2 regions of the Streptomyces sp. NPDC000880 genome follow, and region 1 is predicted to be linked to the other one. Evidence: riboswitches for the same ligand, from Rfam matches in the RefSeq annotation. Region 1 holds a riboswitch; the other holds the start of a gene.
What was found. A riboswitch is a leader RNA that binds a small molecule or an ion and turns the genes downstream of it on or off. The one in region 1 is predicted to bind cyclic di-AMP.
Positions count from the first base shown of each region.

Region 2: another riboswitch for cyclic di-AMP. It lies ahead of ACWDO5_RS29090 (M23 family metallopeptidase); the one in region 1 lies ahead of ACWDO5_RS31670 (NlpC/P60 family protein).

Region 1 covers NZ_JBSFMS010000152.1:353-14,669, forward strand. Annotated here, with positions in the region: gene ACWDO5_RS31650 (cobalamin B12-binding domain-containing protein) at 1-328, opposite strand, end outside; gene ACWDO5_RS31655 (esterase/lipase family protein) at 734-1,576, shown strand; gene ACWDO5_RS31660 (M23 family metallopeptidase) at 1,841-3,361, shown strand; gene pcrA (DNA helicase PcrA) at 3,369-5,810, opposite strand; cyclic di-AMP (ydaO/yuaA leader) riboswitch at 6,074-6,237, shown strand; gene ACWDO5_RS31670 (NlpC/P60 family protein) at 6,240-7,397, shown strand; gene ACWDO5_RS31675 (hypothetical protein) at 7,491-7,844, opposite strand; gene ACWDO5_RS31680 (NlpC/P60 family protein) at 8,236-9,291, shown strand; gene ACWDO5_RS31685 (LuxR C-terminal-related transcriptional regulator) at 9,447-10,142, opposite strand; gene ACWDO5_RS31690 (PspC domain-containing protein) at 10,139-11,440, opposite strand; gene ACWDO5_RS31695 (PspC domain-containing protein) at 11,593-12,909, shown strand; gene ACWDO5_RS31700 (DoxX family protein) at 13,078-13,599, opposite strand; gene ACWDO5_RS31705 (hypothetical protein) at 13,727-14,317, opposite strand, start outside.
Region 2 covers NZ_JBSFMS010000123.1:4,393-20,753, forward strand. Annotated here, with positions in the region: gene ACWDO5_RS29045 (NAD(P)/FAD-dependent oxidoreductase) at 1-1,251, opposite strand, end outside; gene ACWDO5_RS29050 (TetR/AcrR family transcriptional regulator) at 1,578-2,336, shown strand; gene ACWDO5_RS29055 (sigma-70 family RNA polymerase sigma factor) at 2,556-4,535, shown strand; gene ACWDO5_RS29060 (asparagine synthase-related protein) at 4,633-6,741, opposite strand; gene ACWDO5_RS29065 (MFS transporter) at 7,509-8,927, shown strand; gene lhgO (L-2-hydroxyglutarate oxidase) at 8,937-10,286, shown strand; gene trmB (tRNA (guanosine(46)-N7)-methyltransferase TrmB) at 10,403-11,194, shown strand; gene ACWDO5_RS29080 (PrsW family intramembrane metalloprotease) at 11,255-12,598, shown strand; gene ACWDO5_RS29085 (aldo/keto reductase) at 12,689-13,645, opposite strand; gene ACWDO5_RS29090 (M23 family metallopeptidase) at 13,755-14,819, opposite strand; cyclic di-AMP (ydaO/yuaA leader) riboswitch at 14,830-14,984, opposite strand; gene ACWDO5_RS29095 (PP2C family protein-serine/threonine phosphatase) at 15,249-16,361, opposite strand, start outside.

The DNA.
Region 1 (14,317 bases):
CACCCTTCTCCTTCAGCGGCGCGATGTCCGCCTCCGGGATGATGCCGCCGCCGAAAACCTTGATGTCCTCCGCGTCGCGCTCCTTCAGCAGCTCGATGACCTTCGCGAAGAGCGTGTTGTGCGCACCGGAGAGGATGGACAGGCCGATCGCGTCCGCATCCTCCTGGATCGCCGTGTCCACGATCTGCTCGGGGGTCTGGTGGAGACCGGTGTAGATGACCTCCATGCCCGCGTCACGCAGCGCCCGCGCGATCACCTTGGCCCCGCGATCATGCCCGTCGAGCCCCGGCTTGGCCACTACCACGCGGATCGGACCAGTCACACCCATCACTGCCTCCACCTACCGATGCATACCGATGCATACCGACTGCATGCCGACCGCGCCGCCCTGGGCGCGGGGGGACCCGAACCGCAGCGGCCCGGGAAAGTGAACGAACGTTATCTCCAGCATCCCGCAACCCGCCGTTTCACGGTGGGCCGCGAGGGGGAAATCACACATGGGACAACTTAGCTATGCGTCGCACCCGCACCACGCGGCACACACGCCGCACCACCGCGGGGACGATCGCTACGGGAGCCGCATCAGGGTTCGTAGCCCCGTGCCGTCAGCCGCGCGGCACGGCGCTGCGACACCTTCGGCACTGGCCCGGCAGGGGCACAAGGCCTGGGTGGCGCCCACGAGGGCACACGGGGGACGAAGCCGTCCTCCAGCGTGCCGTACGGGAGGTAGGCCATGAAGGCTTTTCCCTTCTTTTCGCCGTGTCTGCGCCCCGTGCGACACCTACGGATCCCGGCCGTGCTGCTGCGTGCCGCCACCCTCGAGCTGGCGATCCTCGCCGGGCATCTGCTCCTCTACCCCGCCGGCCTCGTCCCGGAGCGTCGCGAACCCGACCCGGACCCCGCCCCAGGACCGAACCCCCAGCTCCCGACGCCCGGCGCGGACCGCCCGCCTGCGGTGCTCCTCCATGGCTTCGTGGACAACCGCTCCGTGTTCGTACTGCTGCGCCGCTCCCTCGCCCGGCACGGCTGGCGGCACCTCGAGTGCCTCAATTACTCCCCGCTGACCTGCGACATCCGCACCGCCGCCGAGCTGCTCGGCCGGCACATCGAGGAGATCTGCGCGCGTACGGGCCGCTCCGAGGTCGACATCGTCGGTCACAGTCTCGGCGGCCTGATCGCCCGCTATTACGTACAGCGCCTGGGCGGTGACCATCGGGTACGCACGCTTGTCACCCTCGGCACCCCACATTCGGGCACCAGCGTCGCCCCGCTCGCCAGCGCGCACCCCATCGTGCGCCAGATGCGCCCCGGATCCGCCGTGATCGAGGAGCTGCGCATGCCCGCGCCCGGCTGCCGGACTCGCTTCGTGAGTTTCTGGAGTGACCTCGACCAGCTGATGGTCCCGGTCGAGACGGCCTGCATCGACCACCAGGACCTCATCGCGCAGAACGTACAGGTCAGCGGAGTCGGGCATCTCGCGCTCCCGATCCACCCGGCCGTCGCGGCCGGCATCCGGCAGGCGCTGGAGTCGACCCAACCGGCGACCGGCGCATCCGGCGCCGTCTCCGTCGCCTGAGTCCGGGCCCGACGGCGCGCGCCACCACGCCCTGCCCAGCAGGCCAGGTAACGAATTGTCGAACACTTTTCGAACGTAGAGCCAAAGCTGTGCCCGCAGTCCGCCGAAAGGCATCCGAATGCCCGTTTCCTGATTGCCTAAAACCTGCCGAAGATTGTCGCCGTCGCATACCGCCAGGTACAGTCGCGCCACTGCTTTGCCTCTGGGACCCGCGCTCGACGGCCCCAGAACCCAGGTCCTGCTGCCGAGGCGAGAGAGAAGTTGGTGAACGACCAGCACGCCCACGCCGGGTACGCCGAACACGACGGTTACACCTCTGGCAGCTTTGACACCGACCCGCTCTTCGGTGCGCTTCCTGGCAGTTACGAAGCCGCTCACAGCGGCCAGTACGACACCACCCAGTGGGACACCGGGGCGCAGCAGACCTCCGGTTACGACGTCTACGCCGCGCAGCAGGCACAACAGCCGCAGCAGACGCAGCAATTCCCGCAGTACGAGACTCACGCGCAGTACGACAGCACCGCCCAGTACGACGCCACAGGCCACTACGACGCCGCCGCGGTGCAGTACGACGCGACGGGCCAGTGGGACGCCGCCGCGTGGGACCAGACCGCGCAGACGAGTCAGTACGAAACCGCCGCGGCCACGTTCGCGTACGACACCACCGGACAGTGGACGGGGCCCGCCTTCGACACCGGCACGTACGACGCCACCGCCTGGAACACGGGCGCGGAAGCCATCCTGCCGCACGTACCGCAACAGTTCACGCCGGAGCATGAATTCATCCCGGACCAGGACTTCAGTCCGGCGGGGCCCGCCGACCTCTCCACCGAATTCCAGCCTGACTTCCAGCCGGAATTCCAGCCCGACCTCACGTACGAGTACGAGGAGTACCAGTACGAGGCCGAGGCCGAGGCCGAGCCTGAACCCGAGGCAGAGGCCGAGCCAGAAGCGGAAGCCGAACTCGGCGGCGAGCTGGCGCCGGAACCCGAACCCCTCGCCGCCGCCGTCATCCCCCGCCCCGTCCGCCGTTCCGGCGGGTCCCGCGGCCGTCGCCGCACCCCCGCGAAGCGCTCCGCGCTCCTCACCGTCGCCGTGCCCTCCGCCTGCGTGATGGGCGTCGCCGGCATCGCCGCCGCCTCCGTCGGCAGCCTCGGCACCAGCGGCGAGACCAAGGGCGACACCAACCTGGAGGCGGCCGATCCGTCCTCCCCCAAGGCGATCGCGGCCAACAACAAGATGGACACGCAGCTCGCCGCCCTCAGCGCCGACGCCCGCGATTTCGGCGACCGCGCGTCGCGCACCCAGGAACGCCTCGACCTGAAGGCGCGCCAGGAGGCGGAGAAGAAGAAGCGCGACGAAGAGGCCAAGCGCCGCGAGGCGATGCGCCCCAAGTTCGTACTGCCGGTGCAGCGGGAAGGCCTGAGCGCATACTACGGCCAGGCCGGCGTCAACTGGATGTCCGTGCACACCGGCATCGACTTCCCGGTGTCGTACGGCACCGAGGTGATGGCCGCGACCGACGGCACAGTCCGTACGCAGTGGAACAGCGCCTACGGAAACATGGCCATCGTGACCTCGCCCGACGGCACCGAGACCTGGTACTGCCACCTCAGCAGCACCAAGATCCGCTCCGGTTCGGTCAAGGCCGGTGACGTCATCGCGTACTCCGGCAACTCCGGCAACTCCACCGGACCGCACCTCCACTTCGAGGTACGGCCCGGCGGCGGCTCGGCGATCGACCCGCTGCCGTGGCTTCGCAGCCACGGCCTCGACCCGACGTAAGCACCGATCAGAGCTTTTCGACCGGCGCGTACCGCAGCAGCAGCCGCTTCGGCTTGGTGTCCCCGAAGTCGATCGTCGCCTGCGCGTCCGCACCCAGCCCCGTCACTCCCACCACGGTCCCCAGGCCGAACTGGTCATGCGTGACCCGGTCTCCGACCGCCAGCGAGATCACCGGCTTGTCGGTCGTACGCCGCGTGGCGAAGCCAGAAGAACCGCCGCCCACGCGTGAGCGCGAGGACGAGAGCGACGAGGCGATGCCGGACGTCGGACCGGCGGGCGCGGCCATCGGACCGGTCCGCTTCCACTGCAGGTGCTGCCCCGGGATCTCCTCCAGGAAGCGCGAGGGCGGGTTGTACGAGGGCTGGCCCCAGGCGCTGCGCATCGACGACCGCGTCAGATAGAGGCGCTCGCGGGCGCGTGTGATGCCGACGTACGCCAGCCGCCGCTCCTCCTCCAGCTCCTTCACCTGGCCGAGGGCGCGCATGTGCGGGAAGACGCCGTCCTCCATGCCCGTCAGGAACACCACCGGGAACTCGAGGCCCTTCGCCGTGTGCAGCGTCATCAGTGTGATGACGCCGGAGCCGTCCTCGTCCTCGTCCGGGATCTGGTCGGAGTCGGCGACGAGCGCGACCTGCTCAAGGAACTCGGCGAGCGTTCCCGCACCTTCCTCCTCGGCGCGGTCCTGCTCGAACTCCAGGGCCACGGCGGCCAGTTCCTGCAGGTTCTCGATGCGCGTCTCGTCCTGCGGATCGGTCGACGCCTGCAACTCGGCGAGGTAGCCGGTCCGCTCCAGGACGGCCTCGAGCACGGTGGCCGGTCCGGCGCCCGACTCGACGACCGTACGCAACTCCTCCATCAGCACGTTGAACCGCTTGACGGCGTTGGCCGAGCGGGCCGCCATGCCGTACGCCTCGTCGACGCGGCGCAGCGCCTGCGGGAAGGTGATCTTCTCGCGCAGCGCGAGCGCGTCGATCATCGCCTCGGCGCGGTCGCCGATGCCGCGCTTGGGGACGTTGAGGATGCGGCGCAGCGGGACATTGTCCTCGGGATTGGCGAGAACTCGCAGATACGCGAGGACGTCCCGGACCTCCTTGCGCTCGTAGAAGCGCACTCCGCCGACGACCTTGTACGGCAGTCCCACCCGGATGAAGATCTCTTCGAAAACACGGGACTGGGCGTTCGTACGGTAGAAGACCGCGACGTCGCCGGCCTTCGCGTCGCCGGCGTCCGTCAGCCGGTCGATCTCGTCGGCGACGAACTGCGCCTCGTCGTGCTCGGTGTCGGCGACATAGCCGGTGATCTGCGCGCCGGCGCCGGCGTTGGTCCACAGGTTCTTCGGGCGGCGGCTTTCGTTGCGCTCGATGACGGCGTTGGCGGCGGAGAGGATCGTCTGCGTGGAGCGGTAGTTCTGCTCCAGCAGGATCGTCGTCGCGTCCGGGTAGTCCTCCTCGAACTGGAGGATGTTGCGGATGGTCGCGCCGCGGAAGGCGTAGATCGACTGGTCGGCGTCGCCGACGACGCAGAGCTCGGCCGGGTCGTCATCCGGGCCCGAGGGACCCACCAGCTCGCGTACGAGTGTGTACTGAGCGTGGTTGGTGTCCTGGTACTCGTCCACCAGGACATGGCGGAACCGGCGCTGGTAGTGCTCGGCGACGTCCGGGAACGCCTGCAGCAGATGCACCGTCGTCATGATGATGTCGTCGAAGTCCAGGGCATTGGCCTCGCGCAGCCTCGCCTGGTACATCCGGTACGCCTCGGCGAGCGTCTTCTCGAACCCGTCGACAGCCTGGTCGGCGAAGGTCTCCTCGTCGATCAGCTCGTTCTTCAGATTCGAGATCTTCGCGCTGAAGGACTTCGGCGGGAACTTCTTGGGATCGAGTTCCAGATCACGGCAGACCAGGGCCATGAGGCGCTTGGAGTCGGCGGCGTCGTAGATCGAGAACGACGAGGTGAAGCCGAGCCTCTTGGACTCCCGGCGCAGGATGCGGACGCAGGCGCTGTGGAAGGTCATGACCCACATGGCGTTGGCGCGCGGGCCTACGAGCTGCTCGACGCGCTCCTTCATCTCGCCGGCGGCCTTGTTGGTGAACGTGATCGCCAGTATCTGGCCGGGGTGGACGCTGCGGGTGCCCAGCAGATGCGCGATCCGGTGGGTCAGCACCCGGGTCTTGCCGGACCCTGCCCCGGCCACGATGAGCAGCGGCGAGCCGGTGTGCACGACGGCGGCACGCTGCTGCTCGTTCAGCCCCTCGAGCAGGGTGGCGGGGTCCACGACGGTGCGCGGGGCGCCGTCGCGGTGGTACGGGTCCCGGGCCGGGGGGACGTCGTAAGCGCCCTGGAAGAGATCGTCAGGGATCTCCTCCGGGGCCGAGTCCTCGGGCGGCGGCGGGTGGTGCTCCGCGCTGGGCTGGAGGTCCGCCAGGAAGCTGTCGTCAAAGAGGCTGCTCATCGCTCTACGAGTCTAGGCCGCCGCACTGACAGCTCGCCGCCGCATTGGGATACGACGGACGACACGGGCGGACGATTTGAAGCCGCCACTCTCCGTCATCGACCCGTGCCACCGGGTCATCACACGAGGGCACCGGTTCGCCGATCGCCAAGGTCACGAAAACGTATCGGGCATTTCGAACATCAACCTTCACAGCAGCCACACGAGTTGGCTAGCGTGCTCCACCAGGGCAGCCCGTACCCCCATGGCGATCCACGCCAATCGGGCGGCCTGCGCCGAATTCGGGCTTTCCACAAGAGAGTTCGGAACCGGGGACCCACTATGCACAACCGGGGTGAATCGGACCCTGCCTCACTCGGTCCGTAGGGCGATCTTCCGTTCCGCCCGAACCCGACAGCTAACCCGGTAGGCGGTCCACGGAAGAAGGAGATGTCGGCCTTGGCGTCGCATCGCAAAACGCGAAGTCGAACCGTTAAGACCTCCCCCGCCGTCGGGTTCACGACGGCAGCCCTCGCCTCGGTCACCCTGCTGTCCACGCAGAGCGCCAACGCCGCACCCGCTGAGCCGAAGCCCTCCGTCGAAGAGGTGCAGAAAAAGGTCGACGACCTGTACCGGCAGGCCGGCACGGCGACCCAGAAGTACAACAAGGCCAAGGAAGCGACCGCGGAGAAGCGCCGCGAGGTCGACCAGCTGCTCGACGACGCCGCCAAGCGCACGGACAAGCTGAACGAGTCGCGGCGGGCGCTGGGCAACTACGCGGCCGCGCAGTACCGCACGGGCGCGGTCACCCCGACCGCCGCGCTGCTCTTCGCGGACAGCCCGGAGGCCTACTTCGACCAGACGCAGCTGATGAGCCGGCTGACCGACCGTCAGCGCAGCGCGATCACGGACTATGAGACCCAGCGGGCGGCGGCCACCGAGCAGCGCGCGGAGGCGACGAAGAGCCTCGAGTCGCTCACCCGCTCCCAACACGCCCTGCGCACCAGCAAGCAGGACGTCCAGGCGAAGCTCGGCGAGGCGCGCACGCTGCTGTCGAAGCTGACGGCCGAGGAGAAGGCGCGGCTTGCGGCGATCGAGCGCAAGAAGGAGGAAGAGGCCCGCCGCAAGGCCGAGGCCAAGGCCCAGGAGGAGGCCCGCGCCAGGGCGGAGGCCGAGCGGCGCCAGGAACAGAACCAGGACGGCGGCACGGGCACCGGGGCGGGCACCGGCTCCGGCTCCGCGGGCGGCGCCACGTACGCGGCGAAGGCCGAGAAGGTCCTGTCCTTCGCCCGCTCCCAGATTGGCAAGCCGTACGTCTGGGGAGCATCGGGCCCGAGCTCCTACGACTGCTCGGGACTGACCCAGGCCGCCTGGAAGGCGGCGGGCGTGGACCTGCCGCGCACCACCTGGGACCAGGTGGAGGTGGGCGAGCGGGTCGCGCCGAAGGATCTGCTCCCCGGTGACCTGGTCTTCTTCTACGACGACATCAGCCACGTCGGCATCTACATCGGCGACGGCAAGATGATCCACGCGCCCAAGCCGGGTGCGAACGTCCGAGAGGAATCGATCTACTACATGCCGATCTACGGCAGCGTGCGCCCGGCCTGAGGACCGGTCAACGCACGAACGCCCGGGCCGACAGCGGCGCCCGGGCGTTCTCATGTCCAGCTCATTCCAGCCTATGCCCGGCTCACGCCCGGCTCACGTCCAGAGCGTCGCGATGAAGATGTTCGCGACCGTCAGCCCGCCCACCGCACCGAACAGCGCCTTCTCCACCTTCTCCTCGTCCCGCTTGACGTACACCAGGCCCAGGATCACAACCAGCACCGCCAGCTTGATGCCGACCTTCAGGTTGTTCACCGGCTGGTCGTCCGCCTGGTTCAGGCCCACCAGTGCCACGCCCGTGATCAGCATGGTCAGCGCGCCGTGCAGCATCGCCGGGGTGAAGCGGGCCGTTCCCGCGGCCATCGCCTTCATCTGGGTGAGGAAGCCGCCGAGTAGTGACGCGATGCCGATGATGTGCAGGGCGACGAAGACATTGATGAGTACGTCCATGTCGCGGAGCCTAGCCCTCCCCATACCACCGCTCTCCGGGCAGGTGCGGCTCATTCGCCGCATCGGTCACCGCTGCACGGGAAACCGAGCCGGCACCGTCGGTCCCGCTGTCAGAAAGCGCACCCACATATCCAGCTTCGGGCAGTACCGGTCCACGCCTCATTCCCGTGACTCTCAGGTTTAGCGTCCTTCTCAGGTGACCGACTCCCCACCGCCGCCGGGCTCCCGGGCGGCAGTCGGCCACCCCCGCCGAGAGATCCGGCGGCGGACCGCTCCCCCCGTGCGGACCGCCGTCGGATTCGGCGGACGCGGCGGACACGGCGTCGGATCGGGCGTCGGATTCAGCCTCGGACTCGGACCGCGGGGAAGACGGAAGGACGTGGACGCCCTCGTGGCAGCGCACCGGAAACCCAAGCAGCATCCGCTCAGCGGGCCGGCCGCCCGGACCGCCGCCACCCTCGCGCTCGCCGGCGCAGCGACCGCCACCGCGTTCGACGGCACCGGGCAGGCCGAGCCCCGTCTCACTCCCGCACAGATCAAGGCCAAGGTCGACAAGCTCTACCAGGAGGCGGAGGCCGCCACCGAGAAGTACAACGGAGCCAAGGAGCAGACCGCGAAGGCCCGCGCGTCGCTGGACTCACTGCGCGAGGAGGCAGCCCGCAGGACCGAGCGGCTCAACACCTCACGCAACGCCCTCGGTTCGATCGCCACCGCCCAGTACCGCGCCGGCGGCATCGACCCGGGGTTGCAGCTCGCCCTCACCTCCGACCCCGACGAGTATCTGGAGCGGGCCGCGCTCGTCGAGCGGGTCGGCACACGGCAGGCGGACGCCATCGGCGGTGTGCACCAACAGCTCGTGGAGATCGCCCGGTTGAGGGCCGAGGCGGCCGAGCGCATGGACGGTCTCAAGGCCCGGCAGACCGAGCTGGCAAAGCACAAGGCCACCGTCCAAAACAAGCTCGCGGCCGCCGAACGCCTCCTCGCCGAGCTCACCGCCGAGCAGCGCGCCTCGTACGACAGCTGGAACGGTGCGGAAAGCCCCGCGGACACGCGTGCCGACCGGTCAGCCGGCTCCCGCGGCTCCCTCAAGGCCCCCAACTCCCGTGCCGCCCAAGCCGTCGCGTACGCCTACGGAGCGCTCGGCAAGCCGTACGTCTGGGGCGCGACCGGGCCCGGCTCCTTCGACTGTTCCGGGCTCACCCAGGCCGCCTGGGGCTCCGCGGGGATCTCGCTGCCCCGCACCACGTACACGCAGATCAACGCGGGCCGACGGGTATCCCGTTCCCAACTCGCCCCCGGTGACCTGGTGTTCTTCTACTCCGGCGTCAGCCACGTCGGCCTGTACATCGGCGGCGGCCAGATGATCCACGCCCCGCGCCCAGGCGCCCCGGTCCGCGTCGCGCCGATCGACGAGATGCCCTTCGCCGCCGCGACCCGCCCCGCGTAAGCCGGCCGGGTCAGAACCCGTCCACGGCCGTCAGCGAGCGGGGCTCGGCGGCCGGGTCGTTGTAGCCGGAGAAGCTGACGGCCGCGCCGTGCGCGAAGAGGTGAACATGGCTTGGACGGTTGCCCGGCTATGTACCAGTTACCTCACGAAGGAGCCTAAACCAGACGACGGGCCGTCGCCCACCGCGTCAGCTCGTGCCGGTTCGAGAGCTGCAACTTCCGCAGCACCGCCGACACATGCGACTCCACCGTCTTCACCGAGATGAACAGCTGCTTCGCGATTTCCTTGTACGCGTAACCCCGCGCGATCAGCCGCAGCACCTCGCGCTCCCGCTGGGTGAGCCGATCGAGGTCCTCGTCCACCGGCGGCGCGTCCGTCGAGGCGAAAGCGTCCAGCACGAAGCCCGCCAGACGCGGCGAGAACACCGCGTCCCCGTCCTGCACGCGGAAGATCGAGTCGACCAGATCCGTGCCCGTGATCGTTTTGGTGACATAGCCGCGGGCGCCGCCCCGGATCACTCCGATCACGTCCTCGGCCGCGTCGGAGACGGACAGCGCCAGGAAGCGCACCGGGTTCGCAGACGCCGCCATCAGCGAGGCGCAGCGGCGCAGCACCTGCACTCCACCGCCGCCCGGCAGATGTACATCCAGCAGGACGACCTCGGGCCGGGTCGCCGTGATCACGGTGACCGCCTGGTCGACGTCGGCGGCCTCGCCGACCACTTCGACGCCGGTGCGGTCGGTCTGGCCGATTTCGGCCTGCACTCCGGTGCGGAACATCCGGTGGTCGTCGACGAGCACGACCCGTACGTGCCGCTCGGCAGTCTCTCCAGCAGCCTCGGTCTCGGTCATTCGCCCACCCTCTCCATCTCCAGCTCGACCTCGGTGCCCCCGCCGGGCACCGAGCGAAGCCGTGCCGTCCCGCCGTTGCGCTGCATCCGGCCGATGATCGATTCTCTTACGCCCATCCGGTCGCCGGGGACGGAATCCAGGTCGAAGCCCGGCCCCCGGTCCCGTACCGACACGAAGACCGTGCGGCCCTCGACCTCGGCGTAGACCTGGACGGCCCCGCCCTCGCCACCGTACTTGGCCGCATTGACCATTGCCTCGCGTGCGGCTTGCATCTGTGCGGCCAGTTTCTCGTCCAGCGGGCAGTCGCCGACGACCACGACTTCCAGCGGTACGCCGTGCTTGTCCTCGACCTCGGCCGCGGCCTTCTTCACCGCCTCGGCGAACGTGTCCGGTTCCTCGTCCTCGTCCTTGCCGGTGCCCTCCGGCTTGTAGAGCCAGTTCCGCAGCTCGCGCTCCTGGGCGCGGGCGAGGCGGCGTACTTCGCCCGCTTCGTCGGCGTTCCGCTGGATCAGGGTGAGGGTGTGCAGTACGGAGTCATGGACGTGCGCGGCGACCTCCGCCCGTTCCTGGGCGCGGATGCGCATCGTCCGCTCCTCCGAGAGGTCCTGGGTCATCCGCACCAGCCAGGGGCCGGCGAGCAGGGCGACACCGGCGATGACGGCGATAGCCGCGGTCAGTACGTTGCCGAGCTGGGCGGCGGAGCCGCGTACCACCATGAAGACGGTGAGGCCCATGCCGACCAGGGCGACGCCCGCGAGCGCGCGGCCCAGTTGCAGCAGCCTGCGGCGGCGGCCACCCGTCGACAGGGTGGCCCAGCGGGCACGGCGGGCGTTGTCCGCCTGCCGCCACACCAGCACCACACCGGCGCCGATCAACAGCGTCGGCCAGACATAGCGGTTGGTGTTGCTGCCCATGTCGACATTGCCGGCGAAGATCGCGGCGCCGACGAGCAGCGCGACCATCGCGAAGAGCTGTCCCTTGTCGGGCTTGCGCAGTCGGCGCCTGCCGTCCGGCGTGGCCTCGAACACGGAACGCGGCTCGGCGGCCCTGCCGCCGACGCCGAGCGGCACGACGATCCAGAAGACGGCGTACAGCAGCACGCCGAGGCCATCGGCCATGAACAGGCCCAGGAAGACGAGGCGGACCCAGATGACGGGCAGTCCCAGGTGCCCGGCAAGGCCGCGCGCCACACCACCGAGCATCCGGCCGTCGGCGCTGCGGTACAGCTTGCGCAGCGGCTGCTCCTCCGGCGCGGGGGCGCGGGAGGGTCCGGCGGATCGGGGCGTGGCGACTGGCATGCCCCGATCGTCACATGCAGAGGCGGGCCGTTGTATCAGGGTCGTCCCCTAAACCGACCCTGAAAGCCGGGGCCCGCGGCCGGGCCGATATCAGGGAAGGGCCAGGGTCGGCGTGGGTGCCGTCCCGGCGCGGGGCCCGTCACCATGGACGTATGACACAGCCGACCACTCCGCCTCCTGCGCAACCGAACGCGCCGCCCGAGGCGCGACCCGAGGCGCAGCCGCTGCGCCGCGCCCCGAACCAGAAGGTTGTGGCGGGTGTCTGCGGCGGGCTCGGCCGGTACTGCGACATAGACCCGGTGATCTTCAGGATCGTGATCGGTGTGCTCTCCGTGACCGGTGGCATCGGCCTGATCTTCTACGGCTTCGCCTGGCTGCTGATCCCCTTCGAGGACGAGGAGGAGAACGAGGCGCGTCGCCTGCTGTCGGGCCGGGTGGAGGGCGCGTCGCTGACGGCCGTGCTCCTCGCCCTGATCGGCTGCGGACTGTTCCTGTCCATGATGGGAAGCGGCGGGACGCTTGCCTTCGCCGCCCTCCTCTCGGTCGCGGTCGTCGGCGCGGCCGTGTGGTCGCAGCGCCGCAGTATCGCCGCCCCCGCCGGCGCGCTGCCGTACACCGCGACGGCGCACGCGGTGGCCGAGGCGCCGCCCGAGACGAAGGCGCCGCCCGTCCGCGACAGCCCGTCCTGGTGGCGGGACCCGATCATCAAGGACGGCACGACGGGCCCGGTGGCGACCGGCTATCTGTGGGGCCCGGAAGACGCTGCGGCCCAGGCGGCCGCGGAGGCCGCCGCTCCGCCGCGGAGGCGTACGTCAGCCGCTCCCCCGCAGACGCGCGGGCCGCGCGGAATCGGCGGCACCGTCTTCCTCCTCGCCCTCCTCGCGGGCGGCCTCGGCACGGGGCTCAGCTGGGACGGCAGTCCGCTTGGCACGAGTCTGCAGATCGGTCTTGCCTGCGCGCTTTCGGTGTTCGGGCTCGGCCTGCTGGTCAGCGCGCTGCTTGGCCGTACCGGCTTCGGCACGATCACGATGACGATGATCACGGCGGGTCTGCTGGCGGGAGCTGCCGCTCTTCCCAAGGACATCAGCACTCACTGGGCGCGTACGGACTGGAAGCCGGCCTCGGTGGCCGCCGTCCAGCGGCAATACGAACTCGGCTCCGGCGTCGCGACCCTCGACCTCTCCTCCCTCTCCGTCCCCGCCGGCCGGGCAGTGTCGACGAGGGCAGAGGTCGGGGCCGGTCAGCTCAAGGTCGTGGTACCGAAGGACACGCCGGTGGAGCTGCGGGTCGAAGCGGGCATCGGCGACATCCGGCTGCCCGCAGACGCGGCGAACGACATCGATATCGCCCCCGGCCAGGACCGGCAGAGCACCCTGCCCGCGCCGGCCGGCGCGAAGCCGTCGGGCACGCTGGAACTCCGCCTCGAAGTGGGCATCGGACAGGTGGAGGTGACCCGTGCCGCGTCGTGAACTCCGGCATGAATTCCGGCCGGGCAAGCTGATCGCGGGCCTCGCCGTGCTGGCCGCAGCGCTGCTGTACGCGGGCGATGCGGCCGACTCCTGGCAGACACCCTGGTTCGTGGTCTTCCCGGTCGTCTTCGGCGGTCTGTTCCTGGCCGGGGCGGTGACCTGGACGCACTACGGCATTCGGCGTCGCCGGTCGGCCAGAAGGGCGTCGAGCGAAAGGAACGGGGCCCCGGCGAGCACCAGCGGCAGCCAGGCCATCAAATAGGCGAGGTCATTGCCGTAGTAGTACGGCTCGGTCTGCCAGCTCACCGTCAGCCACAGGCTCAGCGAGATGAGCGCCCCGCCGAGCGCGGCGAGCCGGGCCAGCAGCCCGACGAGGGTGCCGATGCCAACGGCGAGTTCACCGAAGGCAATCGCGTAGCCGAAGCCCTCGGGGCTCTTGAGCGCAAGGTCGACGAGAGCGGGCACGGCGGAGGTGTCGCGCACGCTGCGCATCAGCTCCCCGACGGAGCCCTGCCCGCTCGCGGCCATGAACTGACTGTCCGTGAGCTTGTCGATCCCCGCGTAGATGAAGGTCACGCCGAGAAAGAACCGAAGCGGCAGAAGGGCGTAGTGGCTCGCCCTCTCTTTCCAGCCGCGGCGCCTTCCGTCTACCGTGCCGTAGTCGGCCATCGCCCGATATGTGTGTGTCATCACTGGTCCCGCCTTCGGTTGACCCGTCAACTGACCATACGTACGACGAAGCTGAGCCGCTCACCAGTCGTGCGGCTCACTCTGTGACATGGAGAGAGGCCGGGATCGGTCCGTTGCGCCAGGTGGGTCAGTCCGTCACCTCGATGAGGCAGCGGTTGCTCTCCATCCCCGATGCCGTCACCACCTGGATGTTCACCGGCCCCGGCTCGACGTCCACCGGGACCGGCACGGTGAGTTCGGTGTCTGTCGGATTGGCGAAGCCGCCGGGGACCGGGATCAGCGGGACATGGACATGAACCGCGCCGATGCGCACGACCATCCGGGCGAGCCGGTCGGGCGTGCCCGCGCCCGGAGGTACGAAGCCGGCGCCGCGGATCTCGATGTCGTCGCCAGTACGGATGGGTGCGTCCAGATCCCCGGGCTCGCGGGCCCGGACGACCGAGAGCACGATCGGCCGGCCGCCCTCCGCGTACTTCGCCGCGAAGTACGTCGCCGCCGAGACCGCGACCAGCAGGGCAAGCCCCCACGGCAGATCGGGCAGCTGCTCGGGCCGGCGGGCGAGCCGTACCAGCGCGAAGACCGCCGCGACGGAGCTCACCAGGGCGTACTGCGCATCCGCGAAGCTGCCGCGCCCGCTGTCGTCGCAGAGCAGATCCGCCAGGCGCGGCCGGTCGGCGCGAATCTTCTGCAGCCGCTGGCCGGTGACGCGTACTGCCAC
Region 2 (16,361 bases), on a different contig from region 1:
GGTGGGGACGCGGCTGAGGTGATACACGCGGTGCATCAGCCAGGCCGGATAGCCCTTGAGCTTACGGCCGTAGACATGCGCGACGCCCTTGTGGAGGCCGAGGGAGGCGACCGATCCGACGTACTTGTGGGCGTACTCCTTGACGGGCTCGCCGCGCATCGACGCCGTGATGTTCTCGGCCAGGACCTTGGTCTGGCGCACGGCGTGCTGGGCGTTGGGCGCGCATTCCTTGCCCGGTTCTTCGGCGGTTACGTCCGGGACGGCCGCGGCGTCGCCGGCTGACCAGGCGTGGTCGACGCCGGCGACGGTGAGCTTGGCGGTGCAGACGAGCCGGCCGCGCTCATTGAGCGGCAGATCCGTGGCGGAGAGGACGGGAGCCGGCTTGACGCCCGCGGTCCAGACGACCGTGCGGGTCGGGAAGCGGGTGCCGTCGCTGAGTACGGCGATACGGTCCTCGCAGGAGTCCAGGCGGGTTTCGAGGCGTACGTCGATATTGCGCGAACGCAGCTCGCGGATGGCGTACTTGCCCATCTTCTCGCCGACCTCGGGGAGGATGCGGTTGCTGGCCTCGACGAGGATCCATTTCAGGTCCTCGGGCTTGATGTTGTGGTAGTAACGCGCGGTGTAGCGGGCCATGTCCTCCAGCTCGGCGAGTGCCTCCACGCCCGCGTAGCCGCCGCCGACGAAGACGTAGGTGAGGGCCGCGTCGCGGATCGCGGGGTCGCGGGTGGAGGAGGCGATGTCCATCTGCTCGATGACGTGGTTGCGCAGGCCGATGGCTTCCTCGACGGTCTTGAAGCCGATTGCGTATTCGGCGAGACCGGGGATCGGGAGGGTGCGGGAGATCGAGCCCGGCGCTATGACGAGCTCGTCGTACGTGATCTCCACCGCGCCGGTGCCCTCCTCCGCGGTGGCGAGTGTGGTGACGGTCGCGGTGCGCTTGCCGTGGTCGACTGCCTTGGCCTCGCCGATGACGATCTTGCAGTTGTCGAGCACTCTGCGCAGGGGGACCACGACATGACGCGGGGAGATGGAACCGGCGGCCGCTTCCGGGAGGAAGGGCTGATACGTCATGTACGGGTCGGGCGTGACCACCATGATCTCCGCCTCGCCGCGTGCCAGCTCCTGCTTCAGTTTCCGCTGGAGACGCAGTGCCGTGTACATCCCGACGTAGCCGCCACCGATGATGAGAATGCGCGCGCCCGGCGGGGGGCCGGGGGTCGTCCCCCGGAAGTTAGCAGCCTTCACCATCCCATGAGGCAACGGCCTCAGGCGTTTGTCCACAGCCCCGGCAAATTGTGTGACCGGAGGCTTCGCGCCACTCTGCGGCGGCGCTCCGCCGGGCGGCGGGGAAGGTGTGCAGGTCAGACCCTGCGAGGGGGGTTATGGGAGGGGGCCTAAACAGGAACCTTCCGGCCCTTGCGCCGATCGGGGGGCGCTCCGTGCGGAACTACCCCCTTCTGAATTGACCCTGGCTCAACTATGTTCGTACCTCGTCGGGGTGTCCGGTCAAGGCACGCTCGACAGACTGGGCGGGGAGGTCTCCGGGGGGAGACATCATGACCGGGGGAACGTGTATGACCATTCAGAATTCGCATTGGCAGGCTGCCGTCGCACAGGGTTCGGCGGCCGACGGGATCGGACGGGCGGGATCGAGCGGGGCCAGCCGCTCGGCGCCGCTGCGTGTGGACGCACAGCGCAATCTCGAGCATGTACTGCGGGCGGCTCGCGAGGTGTTCGGCGAGCTGGGGTACGGCGCGCCGATGGAGGACGTGGCGCGCCGGGCCAGGGTCGGCGTCGGGACGGTCTACCGCCGCTTCCCGAGCAAGGACGTCCTGGTGCGGCGCATAGCCGAGGAGGAGACCTCCCGGCTGACGGAGCAGGCGCGTACGGCTCTGGGGCAGGAGGAGGAGCCGTGGTCGGCGCTCTCCCGTTTCCTTCGTACGTCGGTGGCTTCGGGCGCGGGACGGTTGCTGCCGCCGCAGGTGCTGCGGGTGGGCGTGGACGCCGACGAGTCGACGGCTGTTGTACCGGACGGGGCGCGGTTGCCGCATCAGCGGGTCGGCGCGCAGCCCGGGCTGCGGGTGGTAGGGCCGCGTCCGGTGCCGGCCCAGGAGCAGGACGACACGGGAGCGGCGGATCTGCTGGAGATCGTCGGGCAGCTGGTCGACCGGGCGCGGGCGGCGGGTGAGCTGCGCGGCGATGTGACCGTGGCGGACGTGCTGCTGGTGATAGCCACGGCCGCGCCTTCGCTGCCGGATGCGGCGCAGCAGGCGGCGGCTTCGGCCCGGCTGCTGGACATCCTGCTGGAGGGGCTGCGGCCGCGGTCCGCGTGAGGTGCGACGGCGGTAGTTAGCGCTCCGCCCCCTCTGTCCTGCTCGCCAACTGACTTTTGCACAAGGCAGGTTGAGCCTTCCCGAACGAGTGAGGGACAGCTCGGATTCGGGAAGGCTCCCCGGATGAGTGGTTGACGTTGCAGGGGGTACGGACCCATGGCGCTCTGTGGCACTCTGGGCCGGTGTTCGGGTCTGATGGTGCTTACGGGGGCTTCCGCGATGAGCGGTGACGGTCGGGACGAGTCACTCGACGGATCGGGCGGCACTGAGCCGGCCGAGCTGCCATCTCGGCAGGTGCCCAGCCAGGGCGGGCCCGGTGGGTCGTCCGCGGCGCCCGGCGCCGCGGGTCCTGCCGGTGCGTCCGGCGTGTCCGGTTCCGGGGTGGGTGGCGCGCACGAGCATGCCGTGCCGTCGCAGCCCACGGGCGGGAGCCTCGACTCCGTAACTCCGCCGCCAGAACTGCCGGCGTCCGACGCCGAATTGCTCCAGCGGATGCGCGACGGCGACGACAGCGCCTACGAGGAGCTGTTCCGCCGCCACTCGGTCGCCGTCCGCCGATATGCGCGCACCTGCTGCCGGGACGCGCACACCGCCGACGATCTGACGGCCGAAGTGTTCGCGCGGACACTGCAGGCGGTACGCGGGGGCTCGGGGCCCGAGCAGGCCGTGCGGGCGTATCTCCTCACGACCGTCCGGCGCGTCGCCGCCGCCTGGATGAAAACGGCAAAGCGGGAGCAACTGGTCGAGGACTTCGCGGTGTTCGCCGCGGAGGCCGCCCGCAGCTCGGATGCGGCCAGCGACGCCGCGCTCGATCTGGGCGCCGATGTGCGCGCGATGCACCAGGCGGAGCAGTCGCTGGCGGTCCGGGCCTTCCGCTCACTGCCCGAGCGCTGGCAGGCGGTGCTCTGGCACACCACCGTCGAGGAGGAGTCGCCGAGCGAGGTCGCGCCGCTCTTCGGGCTGACCGCCAACGCCACGGCGGTGCTGGCCAGCCGGGCCCGCGAGGGCCTCAAGCAGGCCTATCTGCAGGCTCATGTGAGCAACGCGCTCACCTCGGGCGGCGACTGCGCCCGGTACGCCGACCGGCTGGGGGCGTATGCCCGCGGGGGTCTGCGGATGCGGGCCGAGCGAGGGCTGCGCAAGCACCTGGACGAGTGCGCCAAGTGCCGGCTGGCCGCGCGGGAGCTCGCGCATGTCAACGCCGGGATTCCGGCGCTGCTGCCGATCGCGGTCATCGGCTGGTTCGCCGCCGGTTACTCCCTCAAGGTCGCCGGGGTCGTGGCCGGGGCCGCGGGGGCGGCGGGGGCCGGTGCGGCCGCCGCCACGGGCGGTGCGCCCGGCGCCTCCGGAGGTGCGGCCGGTGGAACAGCGGCATCGGAGGGGCTGGGCGCACCGGCGAAGGCGAGTATCGCGGCGGCGATTGCCATCGCGGTGGCCGCCGGGCTGGTGTGGGCGTTCTCGGGCGACGACCCCCAGACCGCGCCGAAGCCCGAGGCGAAGCCCGCGGCCGTGCTACCCGTAGTGCCGCAGAAGCCCGCGCCGTTACCGAAACCGGAGCCTCCGGGCCCGCCCGCGCTGGAGCAGGCCCCGCCGCCGGGGAATTCCTCGCCGGCGGCGGGGCCCACGGCGACCACCGAGCCAACCATGGAGCCGACGCCGACACCCTCGCCTGCCCAGCCAGGGCCCAAGCTGCCTGCCCCGCCCGCCCCCAAGCCCACGCCGAAGCCGACGCCCACCCCGTCCACCCCGCCTCCCGCGCCGGCCTTGCGGGTCTACCAGGTCAACCGGCTGGAGTACGGCGTGCGGGGCGACCACACCGGGCCCGAGGTCCGCCTGCGTGGGAGCACCTGGCTCTGGCAGCGCTCGGGCATGTCGATCGACGGCACGCGGTACGGACACGGGGTGACCGTGCACGCCAAGTCCTCCGTCACCATCGACCTCAACCGGCAGTGCGCCGGTTTCGACGCGCTGGTCGGCGTCGACGACCTGACGCTGGGCCTGGGCGCGATGCGCTTCTCCGTCCACGGCGACGGTGCTCGGCTGTGGCGGTCCCCAGTGATGCGCGGTGGGGACGCGGCCGTGCCGGTCCATGTGTCGCTCGCCGGAGTGAAGACGATCCGGCTGGTCGTCGAACCGCTCAGGGCGCTCGACTCGGCGGCCCTCGGAGACTGGGCCCTGTCCCGGATCAGCTGCCGCTGACAGGACCCGGCCGCAGTCCGGCCGCAGGGTCTCGGCGCCCACACGCACCGGGGCGGCAACGCCACGGCGCCCACGGCCCCGGGCCACCCCGTAGCCGTCACCCCGACTGCAGCGTCGGTCTCGGCGGAACGCCTCCCGCCACCGCCCGCTGCCTCGGCGCCGCCGTGCCCGTCCAGCATGTACCCCGGCGCGAGAGCAGCCTCCGTAGCCACAGTTCCGTCGAGATCAGGTCCGCCAGGCCGTCCAGCGGGACCGGTTCGCCCTCGGACGCCGCGCGGAGGGCCTTGCGGATGACGCGGGCCTCCACCAGGCCCGCGTCCGCGAGCAGCGGGGCGTCGAAGAGTGCGATCAGGTGGGGGAGCGATGCGCGCAGACCCGTGCGGGCCGCTGCCGTGGACAACGCTTGGCTTGTCGCGCCCCAGCCCGGGGGCAGGTCGTGGATGCCCGCGCCCGCGAGGACCTTGCGGAGGATCTCCGCGCGGGCGCCCGGCTTGACCCGTAGCGATTCGGGAAGGTCGCGGCAGGCCCGTACGACCTGGTTGTCCAGAAAGGGCGCATGCAGGCGCTGACTGCGGATCTCCGCCGCCTGTTCCAGGATCCGCTGGTCCGACGCGTGGCGGGTGAGCGCCGCCCGGGCGCGGGCCTCGCCGGGGCGCAGGACCGACGTCGGGCGCGTCGCCGCCCCCGTCAGGCGAACCGATACTTCAGCAAGCGCCTCACCCGTCAGCCAGCGCGCCGCAGGCCCCGGCCGGGACCAGGTCAGCGCAGCGAGCGACGCCCCCAGCGGTCCGGTGCCACCCCGCAGGCCGCCGGGACGGTTCGCCTCGAGCAGCCGGTCCGCCGCCGTCTCCAGGCCGGTGCGGTAGGGCGTACGGGCCAGCCGCCGCGCCGCCCGGTACAGAGTCACCGGGATGAACAGCGACTGCGGCGAGGGACCCTCGGCGCGCGCCAACGCCGCGGCCGGGCGCAGCAGATGGCGACGCCGCCGGTCCAGCAGCAGGTCCGCCAGGCGCGCCGGATGCGCGTCCAGGACCTGCCGCGCACCCGCCCCCGTGAAGTGGTCGGCGCTCCCCGCGGCCAGCCGGCTGCGGTTACGCTCCGCCGTGACCAGCGACGGCGCGGGCTCGTCGGTCAGCGGCCCGTCGAGGCCCGCGTACGGCAGGCTCTCCTCCCCGGCCGCGACCACCACATGGTGCAGCCGCGGATTCGCCGCGATCGCCCGCGCCCGTTCCAGCTCGGCCTCTTCCGCCTCACGCCCGCCCGTCGCCAGATCGTTGAAGGTGACGGCGAGCAGCCGCTCCCCCGCGCCCGTGCCGTGGCCGAGCACCGTGCCGGGCCGTCCCGGCAGCCCCGCCGCCAGCAGCGCGATCGTGCCGGACGCACTGCCGCCGGACAGGTCCGCGCCGATCCCCGGAGCCGGACCCCCGCGCGCGGCGCGCCGTTCCGCAGGCCCCATCCCCGGTACGGGGCCGGGGTCGGGCGGCAGGGTCTCGGGCGCGTGTCGCGGCGCGGTGAGCCTGGCCCGTACCGCATCGATCAGCGCGTCGCGTACGCCGTTCACCGCGCGCTCCGCCTCGATCTGCGGCCCGGCCACGGCGAGCGAGGCGACCCGCTCGTATCCGGTGATCTCCCTCGACCCCTCGCGCAGGATCAGCGCGTGCCCCGGTGGGATGCGCTTCACACCGTCGTACGGAGTCGAGTCGCGCAGCGCCTCCGGCGTCTCCGGACAGGCGAGCAGCGCCGCCAAGTGCCCAATGTCCAGCTGTGCTTCGATCAGGTCGGCGAGCGGCAGCGCGGCGGTCGCGTACGCGGTGCCGTTCGCCCACGGCGTGTAGAAGACGGGTCTCGCCCCGGCGAGATCGCCGACGATCGTGATCCGGCGGCCGGCCTGCACAACGCACGTATAGCTGCCGGCCCACGCGGTCAGATGCCTGAGCGCCCCGCCGCGCGCCGCGAAGAGCCCGACGCGCAGTTCCTCGTCAGTGGCCGCGCAGCAGCCGAGGACAGCAAGCTTGGTGATGGCATCGACGGTGACGACGCGCACCTCGTCGGGTCGCCAGTCACCGACCGCCCAGAGCGGATCCGGGTCGCCCCAAAGGAGTTGGGCGCCCACGGGGTGGACGGTGCGGCCCTCGTCGGACGAGCCGACGGCCCCGGCCGTACCGAAGTTCGCGGCGATACTGCTCCAGCCCACCAACCACCGCATCGCCGCCTCCACAGGCTGTGGACAAACCCGGCCCCTGGCCGTTGCCGCCCGGGAAGTTGCCGCTTCGAGAACATGCTGCCACGTAGGCGGCGCACAGGAGGGGCTCCGGATCGCACGCGCAGAAAGGGAACGCGCCCCTGGCATTGGCGATTTGGCGACGTTCCAGGACACATCCAGGACACGACGGGAAGGACGGCCGACGCCCACACAGGCGCAAAAGGGATGCGAAGGACGGTCAGCATTCAGCCATTCTGCGGATATCCTCACGGCCGCTGACCCGTCCCCCACCGGTGCACACACGCAGTCCGGGAGGCGCTGTTCGCCTCCCGGACCGGTCCGCCACCCGCGGGGATTGAGGCAGCGGTGTCCCCCAGCCCACTGGTTCCAGTACGCAGTGGGCCGACCCACGCAGGACTCATCGAAGCGCCCGCCCACCGGCCCGGCCAGAGCGCACGGACGGGCGCACGGCCACACACCCGGAGCACGCCAGGGAGCACGACGACGACCCGCCATCCACCCGCCGTCTCCTCCAACGCACAACAATCTCGCCATACGGAACACGGCCCCTTAACGGTCGGGATGCGGCGAACTACGCTGGGTTTACTGATGTTCTCCGTACGGGTGCATATTCCGAGGGGCTCGGCCAGGTGCTTTTGCAGCCGGGACCCCAGAGCTGCTCGGAAGCTGTTCACCAGCGGAGGACACAGCACGAATGCCGTGCGCCCAGGCAGCGACGCGGCGGCCGTCTGTGTGTCGAGGGGTGGCGCATGTCCAGGGAGCAACGCGGGCCGAACGAAAAGCTCGGCACCGTTCTCGCCCTCGCGGGAATCAGCAACGCCGGCCTCGCCCGGCGGGTCAACGACCTCGGCGCGCAGCGCGGTCTGACCCTTCGTTACGACAAGACCTCCGTGGCGAGATGGGTGTCCAAGGGCATGGTGCCGCAGGGTGCCGCGCCCCATCTCATCGCCGCCGCGATCGGCGCCAAGCTGGGCCGTCCGGTGCCGCTGCACGAGATCGGTCTGGCGGACGCCGACCCGGCCCCCGAGGTCGGGCTCGCCTTCCCGCGCGATGTGGGCGAGGCGGTGAAATCGGCCACCGAGCTGTACCGCCTGGATCTGGCGGGGCGGCGGGCGGGCAGCGGCGGCATCTGGCAGTCGCTGGCCGGTTCCTTCGCGGTGAGCGCTTACGCGACGCCCGCGTCCCGATGGCTGATAACCCCCGCCGACTCGTCGGTCGAGCGATCGGTCGACGCGGCGGACGACACCCCCGCCCGCGTGGGTCACAGCGACGTGGCCAAGCTCAGGGAGGCGGCGGAGGACGCGCGGCGCTGGGACTCCAAGTACGGCGGTGGGGACTGGCGTTCGTCAATGGTGCCGGAGTGTCTGCGGGTGGACGCCGCGCCGCTGCTCCTGGGGGCGTATTCGGACGAAGTGGGGCGCGCGCTGTTCGGCGCGGCCGCCGAACTGACCCGGCTGGCCGGGTGGATTGCCTTCGATACGGGCCAGCAGGAGGCGGCGCAGCGGTACTACATCCAGGCGCTGCGGCTGGCCCGCGCGGCGGCGGACGTGCCGTTAGGGGGCTACGTACTGGCTTCGATGTCGCTGCAGGCGACGTACCGCGGCTTCGCGGACGAGGGCGTGGACCTGGCCCAGGCGGCCCTGGAGCGCAACCGTGGACTCGCCACCGCCCGCACGATGAGCTTCTTCCGGCTGGTGGAGGCCCGGGCGCATGCGAAGGCGAGCGACGCGCCGGCGGCGGGGGCCGCGCTGAAAGCGGCGGAGGGCTGGCTGGAACGCTCACGGGAGGGCGACGCGGACCCGTCCTGGCTGGGCTTCTACTCGTACGACAGGTTCGCCGCGGACGCCGCTGAGTGCTACCGCGATCTGAAGGCGCCGCGCCAGGTGCGGCGCTTCACCGAGCAGGCCCTGTCGCGGCCCACTGAGGAGTTCGTTCGCTCGCACGGGCTGCGGCTCGTGGTGTCGGCCGTCGCCGAACTGGAGTCGGGAAACCTGGACGCGGCGTGCGCGGCGGGCACGCGCGCGGTGGAGGTCGCGGGACGGATCTCCTCGGCACGGACCACGGAGTACGTACGGGATCTGCTGCACCGGCTGGAGCCGTACGGCGACGAGCCGCGGGTGGTGGAGCTGCGGGAGCGGGCCCGGCCGCTGCTGGTGACTCCGGCGTAGCACGGCCCGATGGCGCGCGACCCGGCTCACCTGGCTGGTTTAAGACCATTGTCGGTGGGCCAGTGCACTATCGGGGTGGGAGGTGACGCGGTGACGGCGTCCGGGCAGGACTTCGCCCATGGCTACGGGCACAGCCATGGGCATGGCTTCGACTGTGACGTGCTGGTGATCGGCGGCGGGATCGTCGGCCTGTCGACGGCGTATGCGCTCACGCGCGCGGCTCCCGGCACCCGGGTGACCGTTCTGGAGAAGGAGCCCGGGCCCGCGCGGCACCAGACCGGCCGGAACAGCGGAGTGATCCACAGCGGGATCTACTACCGGCCGGGGTCGCTCAAGGCGCGGTTCGCGGTGCGCGGGGCGGCCGAGATGGTCAAGTTCTGCGCGGAGTACGGCATCGAGCACAAGGTCACCGGGAAGCTGATCGTGGCCACCGGCCGGGAGGAGCTGCCGCGGCTGCACGCACTGGTCCAGCGCGGCCGGGAGAACGGCATTCCGGTGCGGGAGCTGGGCCCCGCCCAGATCATGGAGTACGAGCCGCAGGTGCGGGGCCTCGCGGCGATCCGGGTCGGCACCACGGGGGTGTGCGATTTCGGAGCGGTGGCGGCGCAGCTGGGGGCCGCGTCCGACGCGGACATCCGGTACGGCGAGGAGGCCGCCGAGATCGACCGCCGCAGTTGGGGCGTCGCCGTGCGTACGGCATCGGGGGCGGTGGTCAGGGCACGGGTGCTGGTCAATTGCGCGGGGCTGCACTGCGACCGGGTTGCGCTGCTGGCGGGCGACGAGCCGGGGATGCGGATCGTCCCCTTCCGGGGCGAGTACTACGAGCTGACGCGGCCCGAGCTGGTCCGGGGCCTGGTCTACCCCGTCCCGGACCCGGCCTTCCCGTTCCTCGGGGTCCACCTCACCCGCGGCATCGACGGCGGCGTCCACGTCGGGCCGAACGCGGTCCCGGCGCTTGCCCGCGAGGGCTACAGCTGGTCGGCGGTCCGCCCCCGGGACATGGCACAGACGCTGGCCTGGCCGGGCTCGTGGCGGGTCGCCCGCAGGCACTGGCGGTACGGAGTGGGGGAGCTGCACCGCTCGCTGTCGAGACGGGCGTTCGCGACGGCGGTGCAGAAGCTGCTCCCGGCGGTGACCGAGGACGATCTACGCCCCGTCCCTGCGGGGGTGCGGGCGCAGGCGGTGCTGCGGGACGGGACGCTGGCGGACGACTTCCTGATCCGCGAGGCCCCGCGCACGGTGCATGTGCTCAACGCGCCGTCCCCGGCGGCGACGGCGTCGCTGCCGATCGGCCGCGAGGTGGCGCGCAGGGCCCTGACCGCGCTGACGGGCGGCAACCTGGCTCGTGCGAGCCGCTAGCCCGGGCGGGCCATGCCGCTCGACGCCTGATTTCAAGTCCGTCCGGCGTTCACGGACAAAGCCGACTGCCGGGCGGACGGGCTCCACCCGCAGGCCCCCGTAGAATTGACGCCACTGTGTCTGAGCTCCGAAACCACACCCCCGACGGCCCCCCGGCCCCCATCCGCGCCAACCGCGAGCCCCGCTTCCCCGGCGGGCCCGTCGCCGATCCCGCCGGGTCGCACCATGAGCGGCGTATCCGCAGCTTCCAGCCGCGGCGGAGCCGCGTGACCGCCGGGCAGGGCGACGCGCTTCAGCGGCTGTGGCCCGTCTGGGGTCTCGACATCGACGGGCACCGCGTCCTCGACCTCGATGAGATGTTCGGCGGGCTGCCCGTCGTCCTGGAGATCGGGTTCGGGATGGGCGAGGCCACCGCGCAGATGGCCGCCGAGGACCCCGCCACCGGGATTCTGGCCGTCGACGTCCACACCCCCGGCCAGGGCAATCTCCTCGGTCTCGCGGAGCGGAACGGGCTGTCCAACATCCGGGTGGCCAACGGCGACGCGATCATCCTCCTGCGGGAGATGCTCCCGCCCCGCTCGCTCGACGGGCTGCGCGTCTTCTTCCCCGACCCCTGGCCCAAGAAGCGGCACCACAAGCGGCGGCTGATCCAGCCCGAGTTCCTCTCCCTCGCCGCCACCTGCATGAAGCCCGGCGCGATCCTGCACTGCGCGACCGACTGGGAGCCGTACGCCGAGCAGATGCTCGAGGTGATCTCCGCGTACCCGGACTTCGAGAACACCCAGGAGGACGGCGGCTACGCCCCGCGCCCCGCCTTCCGCCCGCTCACCCGGTTCGAAGGACAGGGCCTGGACAAGGGCCACAAGGTGCACGACCTGCTGTTCCGCCGCGCGTTGGGACCCGCGTAACCCTGAGTAGCACCCCGGACACCATCGCCAGTTGTCAGTGTCCCTCGTTAGGGTCAATGGGTGTCCGAGTCGCCCCCGCAGGACCCCGCACCGCATCCGGCGGTCCCGGCGTTCGAGGAGCAGCACCTCGCCGAGCTGCTCACCGCCGTACCGGAGCGTGCCCGCTGGCGCTACAAACCGCGCCGCGCCTCCCGGCTCTGGCACAGCAGAGCGGTACGGGCGGGGGCGCTGATCACCCTCCTCGCCCTCTCCGGCCTCGTCATCCTCGCGCTCGTACGCGAACAGACCGGCACCCACGGCTTCCTGGTCGGTCTCGGCCTCGCGACCCTTCCCGTCCCGCTCCTCACCGCGGCCTTCCGCTGGCTGGACCGGGTCGAGCCGGGCCCCTGGCGGAATCTGCTGTTCGCGTTCGCCTGGGGCGCGTTCGCCGCCGCCCTCGTCGCGATCATCGCGAACTCCTTCGCGACCCGCTGGATAGCCACCGCCACCGCCGACCCGGCGAGCGCGGACACGCTCGGCGCGACGGTGATAGCCCCGATCGTCGAGGAGAGCGCGAAGGCCACGGCGATCCTGCTGATCTTCATCTTCCGCAGACGGGACTTCACCGGGATCGTCGACGGCGTGGTCGTGGCCGGCTTCACCGCGACCGGCTTCGCCTTCACCGAGAACATCCTCTACCTGGGCACCGCCTTCGGCGAGGACCAGGAGATAGGCACATCGGGGTTCGCCTCGGTGACCGCGGCGACCTTCTTCGTACGCGTCGTCATGGCGCCGTTCGCGCACCCGCTCTTCACCGTGCTGACCGGCATCGGCTTCGGGATCGCCGCGCGCGCCGCCCAGCGCCAGCGCATCCGCCGGATCGTGCTGCCGCTGCTCGGCCTCGCCCTCGCCATGGGCATGCACGCCCTGTGGAACGGCTCGTCGTCGCTCTTCGGCCCGTGGGGCTTCTACGCCGTGTACGGAGCGTTCATGGTCCCCGCCTTCGGGCTGCTGACCTGGCTGACGATCTGGACCCGTCAGCGCGAACTGCGCACGATATCCGCCGAGCTGCCCGCGTACGCCGCGGCCGGCTGGCTGACCGCCGCCGAGCCGCCGGCGCTCTCCTCGATGCGGGCGCGCACGATGGCCCGCGAGGTCGCCCGCCGCGCGCACGGACCGGCCGCCGCGCACGCCGTGTCGGAGTACCAGCGGTTCGCGACGTCCCTGGCCTTTCTGCGCCACCGGGCCCACCGCGACGCGGCGGGCCCGGACTTCGCGGAGCGCGAGCAGGAGCTGCTGCACCACCTGTGGCAGCGCAAGGACGTCGCCGGTCCCGCGCTGACGTACGCGGCACGGGCGACGGGCCGGGTACGGACACCGCCGCCGCACCGCGACTACGGCGGCTACAACCCGTACCGCGGCTAGGCCCTGTCCGCCCGGACAGGGCCTAGCCTTCACCGGGCCTCCGACGGACCCGATGTCCTCAATGGCCCCCAGACCTCGTCCGGGGGAACCTCACGCGCTCGAAGTGGCCGACGCCGCGGTCAGCTCGGCCAGCTCGTCGGCCGTCAGCTCCAGCTCGGCGACCGCGGTCAGCGCGGGCAGCTGCTCGACCGTGCGGGCCGAGGCGATCGGCGCGACGACGGTCGGCTGCGCGGCCAGCCAGGCGAGCGCGACGGTCGCGACCTGCGCGCCACGTGCCTTGGCGACCTTGTCGAGCGCAGCGAGGACCGTCAGGCCCGGCCCGTTCTCCAGGTGCTCGCCGGCGCCCGCGGCCCGTGCGCTGTCCACCGTCACACCCGGCCGGTACTTACCAGTGAGGAAACCGGACGCGAGCGCGGAGTAAGGGACGGCAGCGAGCCCGGCACGGGCGACGGTGTCTTGTAGATCGCCCTCGTACGTATCGCGGGAGATGAGGTTGTACTCCGGCTGCAGGGCGACATAACGGGCAAGCCCCTCGCGCTCCGAGAAGTCCAAAGACGCCTGGAGCCGCTCTGCGCTGATGTTGGACGCGGCGATGGCACGGACCTTGCCGTCCTGCACCAGCTGGTCGAGGGCGGTGATGATCTCCTCGACGGGGACGCTCAGGTCGTCGTAGTGCGTGTAGTACAGGTCGATGTAGTCGGTACGCAGCCGCTTCAGGGATTCCTCAGCCGCGGCCTTGACAATGTTGGCGGACAGTCCCTGGTACTGGGGGTGCGCGCCGACCTTGCTCGCGACGACGACGTCGGAGCGGTTGCCGCGCGCGGCGAGCCAGTTGCCGATGACGGTCTCGGACTCGCCGCCCTCGTTGCCCGGTGCCCAGTAGGCGTACATGTCGGCAGTGTCGACGAAGTTGCCGCCGGCGGCGGTGTACGCGTCGAGCACGGCGAAGGACTGCGCCTGGTCGGCGGTCCAGCCGAAGACATTGCCCCCGAGGGCGAGCGGGGAAACAGCGATGTCGGACGAGCCGAGAGTTCGGAGAGTAGTCATGGTTTGATCAACGGCCGTGGTGGTACGCGCTATTCCGTTCTACGCGCTGTACCGGCAGCCCTGGCCTCGGGGGGTGTGCGCCAGGGCTGCCGGGGACTGTGGCGCACGATCAGATGCTGAGGCCCTTGCCGCGCAGCCACGCCATGGGGTCGAGCCCCGACCCACCCGGCGTGTGGACCTCCAGGTGCAGGTGCGGGCCCGTCACGTTGCCCGTCGCGCCGACGCGGCCGATCGTCTCGCCCGTCGTCACCTGCTGGCCCGCGCTCGCGGTCATCGAGGACAGATGGCAGTACCAGACCTCGGTACCGTCGGCGAGCTCGAGGACGATGCGGTAGCCGTAAGAGCCGGACCAGCCCGCCGACTTGACGGTGCCGCCGTGGACCGCCTTGGCCGGCGTGCCCGTCGGGGCGGCGAAGTCCAGGCCGGTGTGGTGGCCCGAGGACCACATGGAGCCGGACTCGCCGTACGTGGAGGTGATCGTGTACGAGGACGTGGGCAGGGCGAAGCTCTTCGCGAGCTTGGCCAGCCGTGCCGCCTCCGCCTTCGCCGCCGCCGCCTCCTCGGCCTTGCGCTTCTCGGCCTCGGCCTTGGCCTCCGCCGCGGTCTGCTGCTTCGCGGCCTCCGCCGCCGCCTTCTCGGCCGCGAGCTTCTCCGCGGCCGCCTTCGCCTCGGCGTCCGCCTCCGACTGCTGCTGCTCGGCCTGCTGGAGAATGCGGGCGCGCAGCGCCTCACCGGCGCCGGACGCGCTGTCCGTTCCGGCCCCGGTGCCGGGGTCCGCGGCGAGGGTCATCGCCGTGAGCGGGGCCGCGTTCACGTTCCCCGCGTCGGCGTCCGACGCGCCGTCGGACATCAGGGAGCCCACGCCCGGCAGGGACTGGGCATCAGGCAGGTTGTCCGCGATCGAATCGGGGAGGGATATGGAGACCGGCGGCTTGTCCTGCGCGGTGGCCATGCCGCCCGCGCCCACCGCGGCGATCACGCCGACGCCGAGCACCGTGGAGCTACGGGCGAGCCCGCCTCGCTGCTTCATGACACGGTGCCGGCCGCGCACCGGATGGACGGAATCCTCGGTGGGGTTCCATTCCTCCCATGCCCGCTCCGCCGGTTCGTCGCCGAAAAACTCAGTTTCCAGGGTTCCGAAGGGTGCTTCGGGGGCAGGCTTGTTGGACGCCACGGAGGCGTGCTCCTTCCTTCCTTCTCGCCTACCGGGTTAGCTGACGGGTTCGGAGCAGGAAGGTCTCCTACGGGCGCCTCGACCGCGGAAAGAGCGGCAAAGGTGCCCGATTCACCCCAATTGGTGGTTCCCCGGTTCCCTTGCGGGATTCGGCGCGTGCGCACGGTGCCGTCTCTTGCGACGACTGGGACGACCGCGCTGCGTTATCGAACGTTAATAGACTCCAGGGTCGTATTCCAAGCTGTTCCGACTGATCGTTAACGACTTCGGCGGGGACTTACCAGGACACAAGCGGCCGGAGTCGGGCGACTTGATCGGCACTCAGATCGGGGCCCCCACCTGACAGTGCATCAAATGTTATGCGGAGGGGTGCGCTTCGACTACGCACAGTGTCGGCCCTGCGTCGGCCCCGTGGCCGCGCGATGGCCATCACCTGCTCCGACGGTCAGAGCCTCCCAGAGCTCTGACCACCGGCACGATCCTGCGGCGGTCCGGCTGTCCCTCGGTGGGACGGCTGACCGCCAGCAGCGCCATGTCGTCCGTGGCTGCGCCGCCCGTATGCCGTCGTACGTCGTCGACGAGCGCGTCCAGCAGCTCCTCGGGCCCGGGAAAGAGCCGGCCCGCGAGCCGCTCGCCGAGGTCGTAGAAGACGCCGCCCGCGTCGCGCGCCTCGGACAGGCCGTCCGTATAGAGGAGCAGCGTGGCCCCGGGGGGGAGCGGATGCGCCTCCGACCGGTCCGGCCACGCGCCCAGTTCGCCCATTCCCAGGGGCAACGCGGGCCAGGTCGGCTCCAGGATGTCCAGGTCCCCGTCGGCGTACAGCACCAGCGGCTCCGGATGGCCCCGGTTCACCACCCGCACCACGGCGTCGCCGCGCGGGATCTCGGCGAGCACGGCGGTGGTGAACCCCTCGACGGCGTCCAGTTCGTCCCGCCGCGTGCCCTCGCGGGTCAGCGCCCGCTCAAGACGCGAGGCGACCCCTTCGAGCGAACTCTCCTGCTCGGCCGCCTCCCGGAAGGCCCCGAGGACCACGGCCACCGCTTCGACCGCCCCCAGCCCCTTGCCCCGTACGTCCCCAACCACCAGCCTGACCCCGAAGGGCGTGTCCTGTACGGCGAAGAGGTCGCCGCCGATAAAGGCGTCCGCCTGCGCCGCCTCGTACCGCGCGGCGATGCGCAGCCCGCCGATCCGCGCGGCGGGGGCGGGCAGCACGGCGCGCTGGGCGGCCTCGGCGATCACCCGGGCGGAGGCGAGGCGCTCACGGCCGATCCGTACGAGGCGGTTGATGAGCAGCGCGAGCCCGGCGACGGTGAGCACGGTGAACAGCTCGGTGAACGACGTGACCTCGGACACGGTCTCGTTGTAGTAGCGCAGACCGAGCACCGCCAGGCTCGCCGCGATGCCGGTCAGCAGAGTGGGGATCCAGGAAAAGAAGGGCGCGGCGATCAGCGGGGCGGCCGCGAAGAACGGCACGGCCGTGAATCTGGGCGGGGTGAAATAGTCGAAGACAAGACCGCCGATGATCATCAGCGTGGGCAGCAC